3 regions of the Mesorhizobium sp. AA22 genome follow, and region 1 is predicted to be linked to each of the others. Evidence: predicted binding sites of a transcription regulator. Region 1 holds the regulator's gene; each other region holds the start of a gene.
What was found. The regulator LexA, encoded in region 1, represses DNA repair genes until DNA is damaged. The targets are predictions, from matches to a motif close to TGTTCNNNNTGTGTTCNG.

Region 2: A9K68_RS22985 (sel1 repeat family protein) is a predicted target of LexA. The motif match lies at 2,557-2,574, and genes of this name have one in related genera.
Region 3: A9K68_RS25775 (PA0069 family radical SAM protein) is a predicted target of LexA. The motif match lies at 1,532-1,549, and genes of this name have one in related genera.

The regions. Positions count from the first base shown of each region.
Region 1 is NZ_CP048406.1:3,743,495-3,747,701, reverse strand. It holds gene trpC (indole-3-glycerol phosphate synthase TrpC) at 1-65, shown strand, start outside; gene moaC (cyclic pyranopterin monophosphate synthase MoaC) at 132-629, shown strand; gene glp (gephyrin-like molybdotransferase Glp) at 629-1,834, shown strand; gene lexA (transcriptional repressor LexA) at 1,939-2,676, shown strand; partial or broken gene A9K68_RS18065 (ComEC/Rec2 family competence protein) at 2,670-4,207, opposite strand, start outside.
Region 2 is NZ_CP048406.1:4,752,678-4,756,884, forward strand. It holds gene A9K68_RS22975 (acetyl/propionyl/methylcrotonyl-CoA carboxylase subunit alpha) at 1-357, shown strand, start outside; gene A9K68_RS22980 (branched-chain amino acid ABC transporter substrate-binding protein) at 565-1,686, opposite strand; gene A9K68_RS22985 (sel1 repeat family protein) at 2,133-2,399, opposite strand; gene A9K68_RS22990 (DUF2147 domain-containing protein) at 2,871-3,215, shown strand; gene A9K68_RS31425 (hypothetical protein) at 3,496-3,648, shown strand; gene A9K68_RS22995 (hypothetical protein) at 3,683-3,877, shown strand; gene A9K68_RS23000 (AMP nucleosidase) at 4,001-4,207, shown strand, end outside.
Region 3 is NZ_CP048406.1:5,390,483-5,394,689, forward strand. It holds gene A9K68_RS25765 (cyclase family protein) at 1-736, opposite strand, end outside; gene A9K68_RS25770 (glycosyltransferase) at 966-1,472, opposite strand; gene A9K68_RS25775 (PA0069 family radical SAM protein) at 1,624-2,778, shown strand; gene A9K68_RS25780 (ribonuclease HII) at 2,933-3,628, shown strand; gene A9K68_RS25785 (F0F1 ATP synthase subunit B) at 3,903-4,207, opposite strand, start outside.

The sequences.
Region 1 (4,207 bases):
GCAAGGTTCCCGCCATTGCATCGGCCCGAAAATCGGAATCGATTTTCGGAGAGCACGATGCATAGATTCAAAGTGCTAGAGCGTACTTTGCGCGTCCAAACGGACGCACGTCGCTCTAAGACTGACTGACGATGACGGCCGCCCTCACCCATCTTGGCCCGAAAGGCGAAGCCAATATGGTCGATGTCGGCGACAAGGCGGAGACGACGCGCACGGCAATCGCCGAAGGTCTTGTCGCGATGCGGCCCGAAACGCTGAAGATGATTCTCGACGGCGATGCCAAGAAGGGCGACGTGCTGGGCACGGGGCGCATCGCCGGCATCATGGCGGCCAAGAGGACGCATGAGCTGATCCCGCTCTGCCATCCGCTGCTGTTGACCAAGATATCCGTTGACATCGAACCGGACGCGACGCTGCCAGGCCTGAAGGTCACGGCGCTGGCCCGCGTCGCAGGTAAGACCGGCGTCGAGATGGAAGCGCTGACCGCCGTCTCGGTCGCCTGCCTGACCATCTATGACATGGCCAAGGCGGTTGACCGCGCCATGGTGATCTCGGGCATCAGGCTGGTGGAAAAGACCGGCGGCAAATCCGGCGACTACAAGGCGGACGCCAAGGGGGCAGGCCAATAATGGCACTGCTTCCGGTCGCCGAGGCGCTCGAGCGCCTGCTTGAGGATGCTGCGCCCTTGCAGGCTGAATGCGTCGCCCTGATGGACGCCGCCGACCGCGTGCTGGCGGAGCCGCTTCTGGCGCTCCGCACCCAGCCGCCGTTCAACGCGTCCGCCATGGACGGCTATGCCGTGCGGGCCGAGGACGTCGCGTCCGTGCCTGCAAGACTTTCGGTGATCGGCATGGCGCCGGCCGGACGCGGCTTTGCCGGAACAGTCGGCCGGGCGCAGGCCGTGCGCATCTTCACCGGCGCGCCGCTTCCTGCAGGCGCCGACACCATCGTTATCCAGGAGAATGCCAGGGATCTCGGCGGCGGCAGCGTCGAAGTGACCGCGTCGACGGTTGAAGGCCGCAACATCCGCCGCCTCGGGCTCGATTTCTCGAAGGGCGACGTCCTGCTGGAGAAAGGCCGCCCGCTTGATCCGGCGGCATTGTCGCTGGCGGCTTCGGCCAACCACCCGCAGGTCAGCGTGGTGAAACGGCCGCTGATCGCCATCATCGCCACCGGCGACGAATTGCTGCCGCCGGGCAGCGACCTTGGCCCCGACCAGATCATCTCGTCCAATGCCTATGGCGTCGCCGCCGCGGCCCGCTCGGTCGGCGCCAGCGCGCTCGATCTCGGCATCGCCCCCGACCGCAAGGAGGCGATCGCCACGCTGGTGAAACAAGCGGTCGACGCAGGCGCCGATGTCATTGTCACGCTGGGCGGCGCCTCGGTCGGCGACCATGACCTGGTCCATGACGTGCTGACCGGTGAAGGCATGACGCTCGATTTCTGGAAAATCGCCATGCGGCCCGGCAAGCCGTTGATGTTCGGGCGGCTGGGCGACACCCGCTGCATCGGCCTGCCTGGCAATCCGGTGGCGAGCCTGGTCTGCACGCAGCTCTTTCTGAAGCCGCTGCTTGCGCGGCTCGGCGGCCGCGCCTTCCGGCAGGACATGCGTCAGGCGCGGCTCGGCGCCACCATGCCGGCCAACGATCTCAGGCAGGACTATGTACGCGCGGTGGTGAAGGAAGAAGCCGGCACGCCACTGGCGACCCCGTTCGGCGTCCAGGATTCCTCGATGCTCAAAATGCTGGCCGACGCCAACGGGCTGATTGTGCGCGAGCCATTCGCTCCCCCAGCCGCGACGGGCGCCGCATGCAGCGTGCTGATGCTACGCTGAACAAAACGTCAACACATTCATTGAACTTTAAACGGTTGCGGAACACAACTGGAACAGATAGTGTTTGTTCTGGTTTTGTTTTTCTGATTCTGTTGGGGGTCGCGATGCTGACACGCAAACAACATGAACTGCTGATGTTCATCCACGAGCGGCTGAAGGAAAGCGGCATTCCGCCCTCGTTCGACGAGATGAAGGAAGCGCTCGACCTCGCCTCGAAGTCGGGAATCCATCGGCTGATCACGGCGCTGGAGGAGCGCGGTTTCATTCGCCGCCTGCCCAACCGGGCCCGCGCGCTGGAGGTGCTGCGCCTGCCCGATTCGATCGCGCCCGGCCTCAATGCGGCGCGCAAATTCTCGCCAAGCGTCATTCAGGGCAGCCTTGGGCAGGGCAGCCTCGGACGACAGATCAAACCGGCGCCTTCGCGCCTGCCCGCGGCCGGCAATGACGACGACGTCGTTGCCACCATCTCCATACCGGTGATGGGCCGCATCGCTGCCGGTGTGCCGATCGACGCCATCCAGCACCAGACGCATTCGATCTCGGTACCACCGGACATGATCACCGGCGGCACGCACTACGCACTGGAGGTCAAGGGTGATTCGATGATCGAGGCCGGCATTTTCGACGGCGACACGGTCATCATCCGCAACGCCGACACCGCCCAGCCTGGCGAGATCATCGTTGCCTTGGTCGACGAGGAGGAAGCGACGCTGAAGCGGTTCCGCCGCAAGGGCGCCTCGATTGCACTGGAAGCCGCCAATCCGGCCTATGAGACGCGCATCTTCGGGCCGGACCGGGTCAAGGTGCAAGGCAAGCTCGTCGGACTGATCCGGCGTTACTGAGCGGCAGGCTTCTTGGGTTTCTCGGCCCTGCGGTATGGCGGCAAGCCCCTCGCCTCGCGCGAAAATCTCCGCTGCTCGTGCCAGGGCCTATATGGCTGTCTGACGGCAAAACGGATTTCTGCGCGCGTCGTCGCTGATAGCGGATCGAAGAAGACGGCGGCACTGCCCATGCGAGCGAGCTGCCGTTTGGTGACGACGAGAACCAGCGGATTGCGGCAGGGATTATAATAGGCTGTGGCATCGTCGATGACGATCAAATCCGCAAGGCACAGGCTGGCCGTGCGGTTTTGCGGTCGTCGGCGAGTGCGATGATCGCGCCGGACGGGTGCCGGGCGAGGCACAGGCCGGCAGTGCAGTAGAAGGGCGCTCCAGGCGGCAGGTCGGCCGGGTCGGCGATGTCGAACCGCACGTCTCCTTTTTCGAATGTCTCCGGCTCGACAATGGTCGCTGAAACCAGCGCATGTTTCCAGTTGTCGGTGGTGAATTCGTTCGAACGCACCCGGTTGACGGCAAGTTCGCCGCCGCCGATCGGCAGCGCCACCAGATGCGCATCTTCCGAAATCAGCACATCGGGGGCGCGCGTGTCGGAAATCGTCAGCAGGCCGGCGAGCGCAAAGGGAAGTGCCGCAAGCCGCAACCATGTCGTCGCCATCGTAGCGATGACCAGGGCGACCGTCACCAGCAGAACCGACTGCAACGAGATCAGCCCGACTGCATCGACCGGCGACCGCTCGGAAATCCATCCCGATATTGCGATCATGGCCGTCAGTCCCTTGCCCATCATGTAGAGGAAAGGTCCGTCGAAGCCGAAAGGCATTGCCAGAGCGCTGAGGACGGCCAGGAACATGACGACCGTGACGATTGGCATGACCGCCAGATTGGCGAACAGGCTAAGCGGCGATACGCGCTGGAAGTGCCAGATGGCGAAGAGCGCAGTGGCGCTGCCGGCAATGATGGAGGTCATTGCGATGGTACCTGTCCCAGCTGCGAGTTTTCGCGTGACGAAAGCGACCGGCGACCGTCGCTGTGGCGGCGCCGTGGCCCTGTCGGCACGATAGTCGGACCAGCCGGCATAGGCGCCCACGAGAGCAGCAGTCGCGGCGAAGGACATCTGGAAGCTTGGGCCGACCACCTCGTGCGGCGCCACGACGATGACGGCGATGGCAGAAATCGTCAGATTGCGCATGGTAAGTGCCGCTCGGTCGAACAGCACGGCGACAAGCATTACCGCCAGCATGATGAAGCTGCGTTCAGCCGCGACCACGATACCGGAAAAAATGAGATAGGCAGCGATGGAAAGGAGTGCGGCAGCAGCCGCATATTTCTTGACCGGCCGGCGTGACGAAAAATCGGGAAACAGCGCAAAGGCGCCGCGCAGCAATCCCATAATCGTGCCGGCGACAAGCGCCATGTGCAGGCCGGAAATCGAGATGATGTGGTAGATGCCGGTGCGCCGCATCGATTCGTTTATCTCTTCGGGAATGCCGGCACGCACGCCGATGATCAGTGCGGCGGCAATCTCCCCCTCGGC
Region 2 (4,207 bases), 1.0 Mb from region 1:
AGTCCGCTCGATCTTCGCGCCGCCCCTCGCCTCGCCCGCTGGCCAGGCCATGTCACTGTCTTTTCGGGCGCCATCGGCTACAGCTTCGCGGTGCCGGACCCGCTGGCGAGGGCCGACGAAATCGCTGCCGGCTCTGACAGCCTGCGCGCGCCGATGCCTGGCCTGGTCAAGCTGGTGCGCGCGGCAAGAGGCGAGGCCGTCATCAAGGGTCAGCCGCTGTTGATCCTGGAAGCGATGAAGATGGAGCACACGATTTCCGCCACTCATGACGGGACCATCGCCGAGATCGCAACGGAAGGCGCACAAGTCACCGACGGGACCGTGCTGGTGCGTTTTGCCGAGGAAGCCCACGTCTGACCGCTGTTCCTTCATCCAAGAGGCGACGTCGAAGACACGCGCCACAAACGCGTGCCCAAAATGAAAATGGCCGGGTCTGCCCCGGCCATCTCCGATTGTCGCCAGGCGCTAAAGCGCGTCTCATGCGAGGCGCTTTAGTTCTTGTTTTATGGATGTCGTTATCGCAAAACCGCTGCGCACTTTTGCGCGACATGCATTACCCACCCATTACGGCTGGATCGGCGCGTATTTGCCGTCGTGCCACTGGTTGATGTCGTAGCTGACGTTCTTGAGGTCGCCCTTTTCATCGAAAGTGACAGGGCCGACGACGGTGCTGATCGGCTCGCCATTCTTCAGCGCTTCGGCAACCTTGGCCGGGTCGTCGCTGCCGGCGCGCTTGATACCCTCGGCAAAGGCCTGGATCACGGCATAGGAGAACAGCGTGAAGCCCTCGGGCACGAAGCCGCCCGCCTTGATCTTTTCGATGGCTTCCTTCGCTTCGGGCTTCGCCTGCGGATCCGACGGGAAGACAAACATGGTGCCTTCGCCGGCCGGACCGGCGACCTGCCAGAATTCCGGCGTGGCGATCGAGTCCGGCATGATCAGCTGATACTTCAGGTTCTGTTCCGCCGACTGGCGCAGGATGAGGCCGGCTTCGGGGTGGTAGCCGCCGAAATAGACTATATCCGCCTTCAGGTCCTTGAGCTTGGTGACAAGCGCCGCGTAGTCTTTTTCACCGGCGTTGATGCCCTCGTAAAGGATCTCTTTGAGACCGTTCTGGTTCATCGTTGCCTTGACGGCGTCGGCGACGCCCTGCCCATAGGCGCTCTTGTCGTGCATGATGACGACGTTCTTGCCGGCATGATTCTTGGCGATCCATGGACCGATGAAAGCGCCCTGCGCATCATCGCGCGTATAAAGGCGCATGATCGTCGGCCAGCCGGCTTTCGCGGCCGCGTCGGTCAGCTCTGGATTCGACGAAGCCGGGCTCATCATCAGCGTCCCGGCTTCGGCGTAGACGGCCGAGGCCGGAATGCTCGAGCCCGAGCAGGCATGCCCATCGACGAACTTGACACCGTTGGCAACGATGCGGTTGGCGACCGAAACCGCCTGTTTCGGATCGCACTGGTCATCCTGTATGTCGAGCTTGATCTGGCGGCCTTCGACACCTCCAGCCGCGTTGATCGCGTCGGCGGCGGCTTGCGCGCCCTGCTTGAACTGGTCGCCGATGGTGGCAAGCTGTCCGGTCATTGGTCCGACCACCGAAAAGGTGATGTCTTCGGCGAACGCAACCGGCGCGCTCATCATCAGGCCGATTATGGCCGCGCTCAAAATACCCAACTTTTTCATGGTGACACAACTCCTCCACTCCCGCGCGGGCCGCTCCGGCCGCGCCTCTTCCAGAGTGGCCGGGAGAATCTCACCCTTCGCCAAGCCTGTCTAGGCGCATCGGCGGCACTCAATTGGGCCTGCAGCCTTTCTGTTTGACCATGATCTTTTCCAAAAACCGGTTTCCACTTTTTGGGATCATGGTCAGAAAACGCAAAAGCCGCGCCTGCCTTGTTCCGGCCGGTCGCGGCTTTGTCGATCGAACAATCCCGAACGCTCACGCGCCCGAAAACCGCTCGCCATCCCTGTCCGTGGCGCAGCCTGGCCGAATCCGGCCTGCCGCGTTCTTGTCATTGTTGGCACGACCGTCTTGCGCGGCCTTGTTCCTGCCGGCCCGGCCGTCTTGCGCGGCCTCGACCTGAAGCGTCCCTGTCGGTATCTCAGTGCCTGATGAACTCAGGGCCAACTTAGTGCATTGTCATCCATTCGCGGGCTTCGCGCAGAGCCCTGGCGATCTCGACCTTCGACATGGCGGCCGACAATTCCGAGCGCAGTTCCGCAGCGCGGACCGAACCCTTGATCGCAGCAATATTGAACCATTTGTGGGCGGCGACGACATCGGTCTCGCAATCGCGGCCAGTCGCATACATCATGCCCAGTTCGAAAAGAATGTCGGCCTGGGCAGTTGCCCCCATGGCGCCGAAGCCGGCTTCAGGCATTTCAAAACGTGCCATTTCAATCCCCTGTTCTAGCCCCTGTCAGGCTCCCGAGAGCTGCCTCGTTCTGTCCCTTGGTATCTGTTGATAAACCTTGGGGGTGGCCGCTCTTTCGATGTTTTCGAGAATGAACCGGAGGCTTGAATCCGTCGTTAAATGGCGTGCTTAATTTGAGGAAAACAAAGCTAAAACAAGAGGTAAACGCGAGAATTCGTTAAGGATGCAAAGCCAGCAATTTCGCCGGTTTGCACTAAATTTGACGAAAATTTGCGAGGTGAAGATCAAGACTCCGCTAACCACGGGAGACAAAGACGGAGTTGCGAACGTTTCATTTCTCACCGATGAGACCGTTTCGGGCGACCAGAAAATCCTGAAGTCTTCCGCAGCGGCACCGCTTTTGTTTTGCCGGGACGTGAATTAGCTTACTTTTGCGTAAAAGGCAGACCGGCGGGCGGAACATCCGGCCGGATTTCTACAGGGAGGACAAACATGTTTCGCAAAATCAGCATGGTCTTGGCGGCCACATTGATCATGGCCGGCACGGCTTGGGCCGATCCGATCGAGGGCAACTGGAAAACGCAGGCCGGCGCGACCGCCGCCATAGCCGGCGGCGGCGGAGCATTCTCCATCACGCTCAAATCAGGCAAATTTTCCGGCAAGCGCATTGGTTCGTTCAAGGTGTCCGGCGCCAACAAATATACCGGGACCATAACCGACCCGGAGACCGACAAGACCTATTCCGGCAAGGCCTCGGTCTCAGGCGCTTCGCTCAAAATGAGCGGCTGCGTGCTCGGCGGGCTGATTTGCAGGAGCCAGACCTGGCACAAGCTCTGATCGTTTTGACTGCCACAAATTGAAAACGGGGCCTTCGCGGCCCCGTTTTTGTTTGCGCCGTCTGTTTGAGTGCATCCTTCGTCCCTGTCACCAAGATTTGGGGGGCAGCAAGACTGCGGGCCGGCGCACGACTGCGGCGACGCTCGTGGCCGGCGACCGCGCGGTAGCGGCGGGCACTCAACACTCCGTCGATAAGTTTGAACCGCAGATGAACGCCGGCATCAGAACCGGTTCAGTTGCATGAGGGCATTCTCATGCGTGTTGAAGGAGACACCACGCAATGTTCGCCCGCCGCTTCACCATCGTCTGCCTGCTGATGAGCCTGTTCGGCATGTTGTTCGCCATCCTGGTTGCCGAGGCCGGCCGCCCGGCCCGCTCCTGGGACCAGGCCAATTCCTGCCGGTTCGGTTGCCCGAGCCACCTTCGCCATTGAAGCCGGCAAAAACCTTAGAGAGAAGCAACATACCATGAACCGCATCGTCGCCAACGCCCTCAAGGCCCTTCGGCTTGTGCCGCGGGCGACGCTCATCCTGACGGTTCTTGCAGCGCCGGTTCTGGCCGTGCCCACGATGCGCGCCGATGCCGGCTCGACGATCGAAGCGCCGGCGTTGAAGAAGAACGGCGTCGGCTTTGTGCTGTTGGTCAGTCTGCGACGCGGCTAGGTCGATCGGCCAACCCATTCAATAATGAAAAACGACCCTTTGGCCCCTCCCAACCGTATGGCCAAGCCTCTATATTGGGTCATGGAAAAGCGAATCTATCCTCAAGCCATAGACTCAGTCGTGATGCCGGAGCCGTTTGGCCGGCAGATCTTCAATGATGCCGGAAAGGCCGTCGCGGCCCTGCAGGCCCTCTACGACCGCAACACCAAATTCCTGCGCGATTCGTTTACGGCGCTCGCCGCAGGCGGCGACAACAACAAGCGCTACCGGGCCTTTTACCCCGAGGTCGGCGTCACCACGACTTCGTTCACCCAGATCGACTCGCGGCAG
Region 3 (4,207 bases), 1.6 Mb from region 1:
CGCCGAGCGGCTTGGCAAAGCCGATTGTGACCAACGCCCCGGCCTCTGGCACCTTATCGAGATTTGCAACGCCTTCTGCCTGCGTGAAATCGTTGTGAAGCAGCCAATGTTCGCCTTCGAGATTGGGCGTGGTGTCGGTGTCGAGCGGCTCATGACCATGAAACAGAATCTTCCGCTCCAGATGCAGAAACTTCAGCGCGTTCAAACTGACGCCTGGAAACGGCTTCTGGTTGAAGCGGGCGGCATCGGACCATTTCTTGTGCCAATCCGAACGCACAAAGACGACCGAACCCTCCGGTATGCGGCCGTGCTCCTTTTCCCATTCTTCGATGTCAGCGACCTGGAGGTGATAGCCTTCGTCAGTCTGCACCTTGCCGCTGATGTCGATTACGACGAGCGGCCGCACGGCATAAGTGGCCGGCAGGTCGCTGATCGTTGCACCGAGTGGGTTCCAGTGGGAGGGCGGATCGAGTTGCGTGCCATACTGGTCCGTCGTCAACTCGTAGGCGCTCGCGACGAACCCATGCTTGTCGTAGGTGAACTCTTCGCCGGCCTTGACGTAGCCCTCGATATCCTTGCCGGCGACAGCCGGTTTGAACTTGGCATTTGCGAAGCCTGGCCATACGGGCTGCACCGGCTCGAAGGCATGGGTCAGATCGATGTACTTGGCCGATTTGAGCGTGTTCTCATAAACCGACCAAAGGGACGATTCCTGCGCCACCGCGATCGCTGGCACTGACCAAGCGGCTCCGAGTAAGGCGATACGAACGAATTGAGATACATTCATCTGCAATCTCCCCTAGACGTCGCCGAGTATCGCGAGTTTCCCGCAGGACGACAAGCATATGCATTCCTCGCGCCAATACGGCTTCCACCAAGCCGCTTTCCGCCCACGGCTTGAGCGCCGCCTCATCCCAGCGGAGGACGCGCTCTTCCCTCGTCCGCTTACCGGAGAGGGACGCCCTTCACTTCACCGGCGCCACCCAGATCTCGGCGTCGAGCCTCTTGGTCGCGAGGCCGCGCGCGATGGCTTCGGCGCTGCGGGCGTTTTTCGACATGGCCGCGGCCTGACGCTTGCTGATCACCAGCCCTTCGGCCAGTGCCCGGTTTCCCGAAAACACCCGCGACAGGAACGGCACGCGGCTGCCGCGCGCCCGCGAGAACCGCGCCGGCATGGTTTGCCTGGCTGTGTGGGCGACGACCTCGTCGATCCAGCCCTCCGCCAGCCGTGCGCCCGGCTCCAGCAGCAGCAGCCAGTCGCCCTTGGCCTGCCTGATGCCGGCAGCAATGCCACCGCTCGCCACATAAAGGCAACCGGCATGTTCGGCAACGCGGTGCGTCTGGTCGGTCGAGCCGGTGTCGCAGACGATGACATCGCGCACCACGCCCTCGACCGCGCCGCCGATCAGCGAGGCGAGCGTGCGGGCAAGTCTTTCCTCGTCATTCAGGGTCTGGATGAGAACGCTGAGCATCGTTAGCCGAATAGCGGAAAGCCGGGCGCAGCGCCAGTTTTTGCGTCGCATCATAAAATTGTTCTTGATTTGTTCCAGTAAACGAAATAGGAATAATTTCATGAACAGAGCGATTCGACAGCCAGCCGACAGTCCCTGGGAGAGGGCGAAAATGGAACAGATCGTGCGTGCCGACATTGCAGCCTTCGGAGCAGGAAGAGCCGAGATGGCCAATGCGATGATCGAACAGAGCGGGATGCGCGTGCGTCCGGAGCGCAATCGCGGCCGTTCCGCGGGCATCAATCCGTCCGGGCGGTTCGAGCCGGTCAGCCGGCATGTCTTCGATGACGGCTGGAATTCGCTGGAGGAGTTGCCGCCGTTCAAGACGGAGGTGCAGGTCGAGAAGCCGCGCACCATCATCACCCGCAACGAATCACCCGATATTTCCTTCGACCGCTCGATCAACCCCTATCGTGGCTGCGAACATGGCTGCGTCTACTGTTTCGCCAGGCCTACGCATGCCTTCATGGGGCTGTCGCCGGGGCTGGATTTCGAATCGAAGCTGTTCGCCAAGCCGGATGCGGCGCGCATGCTCGACAAGGAACTGTCGAAGGACGGCTACCAGCCGCGCACCATCGCGATCGGCACCAACACCGATCCCTACCAGCCCATCGAGAAGCAGTACCGGATCATGCGCGAGATCCTCGAAGTGCTGGAGGCGCGCGGCCACCCGGTCGGCATCGTCACCAAATCCGCGCTGGTGACGCGCGACATCGACATCCTGTCGCGCATGGCCGAGCGCGGACTGGCCAAGGTGGCGCTGTCGGTGACGACGCTCGACCGCATGCTGGCGCGCACCATGGAACCCCGCGCCTCGACGCCGAGCAAGCGGCTGGAGGCGATCAGGCGGCTTTCGGATGCCGGCATTCCGGCCTCTGTCATGGTCGCACCGATCGTCCCTGGCCTGACAGACCAGGAGATGGAGCGCATCCTCGATTCGGCCTACGCGGCGGGCGCGCGTGAGGCGGGTTACGTCCTGCTGCGGCTACCGCTGGAGGTCGCGCCGATCTTCAAGGATTGGCTGCTGCGCCATTATCCCGACCGCTACCGTCACGTGATGTCGCTGATCCGCTCGATGCGCGACGGCAAGGATTACGATTCGGAATGGGGCAAGCGCATGAAAGGCTCTGGCCCGTATGCCTGGCAGATCGGCCGGCGCTTCGAGATCGCCGCCAAACGGCTTGGCCTCAATGCCGAGCGCCGGTCGCTCAGGACCGACCAGTTCGTCGCTGCGGCCAAGGCAACCGAGCAACTGATGCTGCTTTGAAGGCATCATGTGCCGCAGCAGCCGGCGGCACATGGAAAAATCCCGTCCGGCCTGTCCTGTCCCCGGGCTTGCAGACGGTGCCCTCCGGGTCCGGTGCCTCACCGCCCCGGAGGGGCTTGCGGAGAATCGGAGCCGATGCGAACCTCGCCGCAACATGGCTCGCGCGCGTTCTGATTCTCCGCTTCTCTTCGAAATCGTCGAGAGACCCGATTTCTCCTTCGAGACGAAGGCGATGGCCGAAGGTCTGTGGCCGGTGGCGGGAATGGACGAGGCCGGCCGCGGCCCGCTCGCCGGGCCAGTCGTCGCGGCAGCGGTGGTACTCGATCCCGCCAACATTCCCGATGGTCTCGACGATTCCAAGCGCCTCAGCCATCTGCAGCGCGAGGCACTGTTCCTGAAAATCCTCGGCTCCGCTCTTGGCGTGTCGATGGCCTCGGTCAGCGCGGAAGGCATCGATGGCAGCAATATTCTCAAGGCCAGCCTCGAGGCGATGCGCCGCGCTCTGGTCGGGCTCTCGGTGCAGCCAAAGCTGGCCCTAGCCGATGGCCGAGACGTGCCGCCCGGACTGCCATGCGAAGGAAGAGCGCTGATCAAGGGCGATCAACGCTCGCAGTCGATCGCCGCCGCCTCGATCGTCGCCAAGGTGATGCGCGACCGCATGATGTGCGGCTGCGGCAGCCATCACGCGCATTACGGGTTCGAACTGCATATGGGCTACGCCACGGTCCGCCACCGCACCGCAATCGAGATGCATGGACCGGTGGCGCGGCTGCACCGCGCGTCCTTCGCACCGTTCCGGCTTGGCGGAACCGAAGTGCTCGATGAAGAGAGCCTTTCCGGCCTGGACTAGCGAAAGCGGTGGCTAATCTCCTCCCTTGAGGGGGAGATGGCCGGCAGGCCAGCGGGTGTCGCCGCGCGTGAAGCGCCGACCTTCTCTTTCATCCGACGTGTTATCCGATATGACGTCGCGACGCTGAGGCGACCCCCTCTGTCGCCTTCGGCGACATCTCCCCCTCAAGGGGGGAGATTGTGCGCTCGACCGTTTTCGCCAATCTCCACTGTCGCCCAACAAAAAAGCCGCCAGGTTTCCCGGGCAGCTTTCGATGGCTTCTGGATGAAGTCGCTTAATTCAGCTTGGACTTCACTTCCTGAAGAGAGGCCTTGAACAGGTCGGCGCCGGCCTTTGCGTCAATCTTGCCGGCGAGCAGCGTGCGGGCGGCTTCGACGGCGATATCGACGGCGCTGGCGCGCACCTCGCTGATCGCCTCGCGCTCGGCCTGACCGATCTTCTGTTCGGCAAGCGCGGTGCGCCGGGCGACATAGTCCTCGGTCTTCTTGTGCGCCTCGGCAGCCAGCATGTCGGCCTCGCGCTTGGCGGCGGCGACGATGTCGGCGGCCTCCTGCTCGGCTTCCTTGCGCTTGCGCTGGT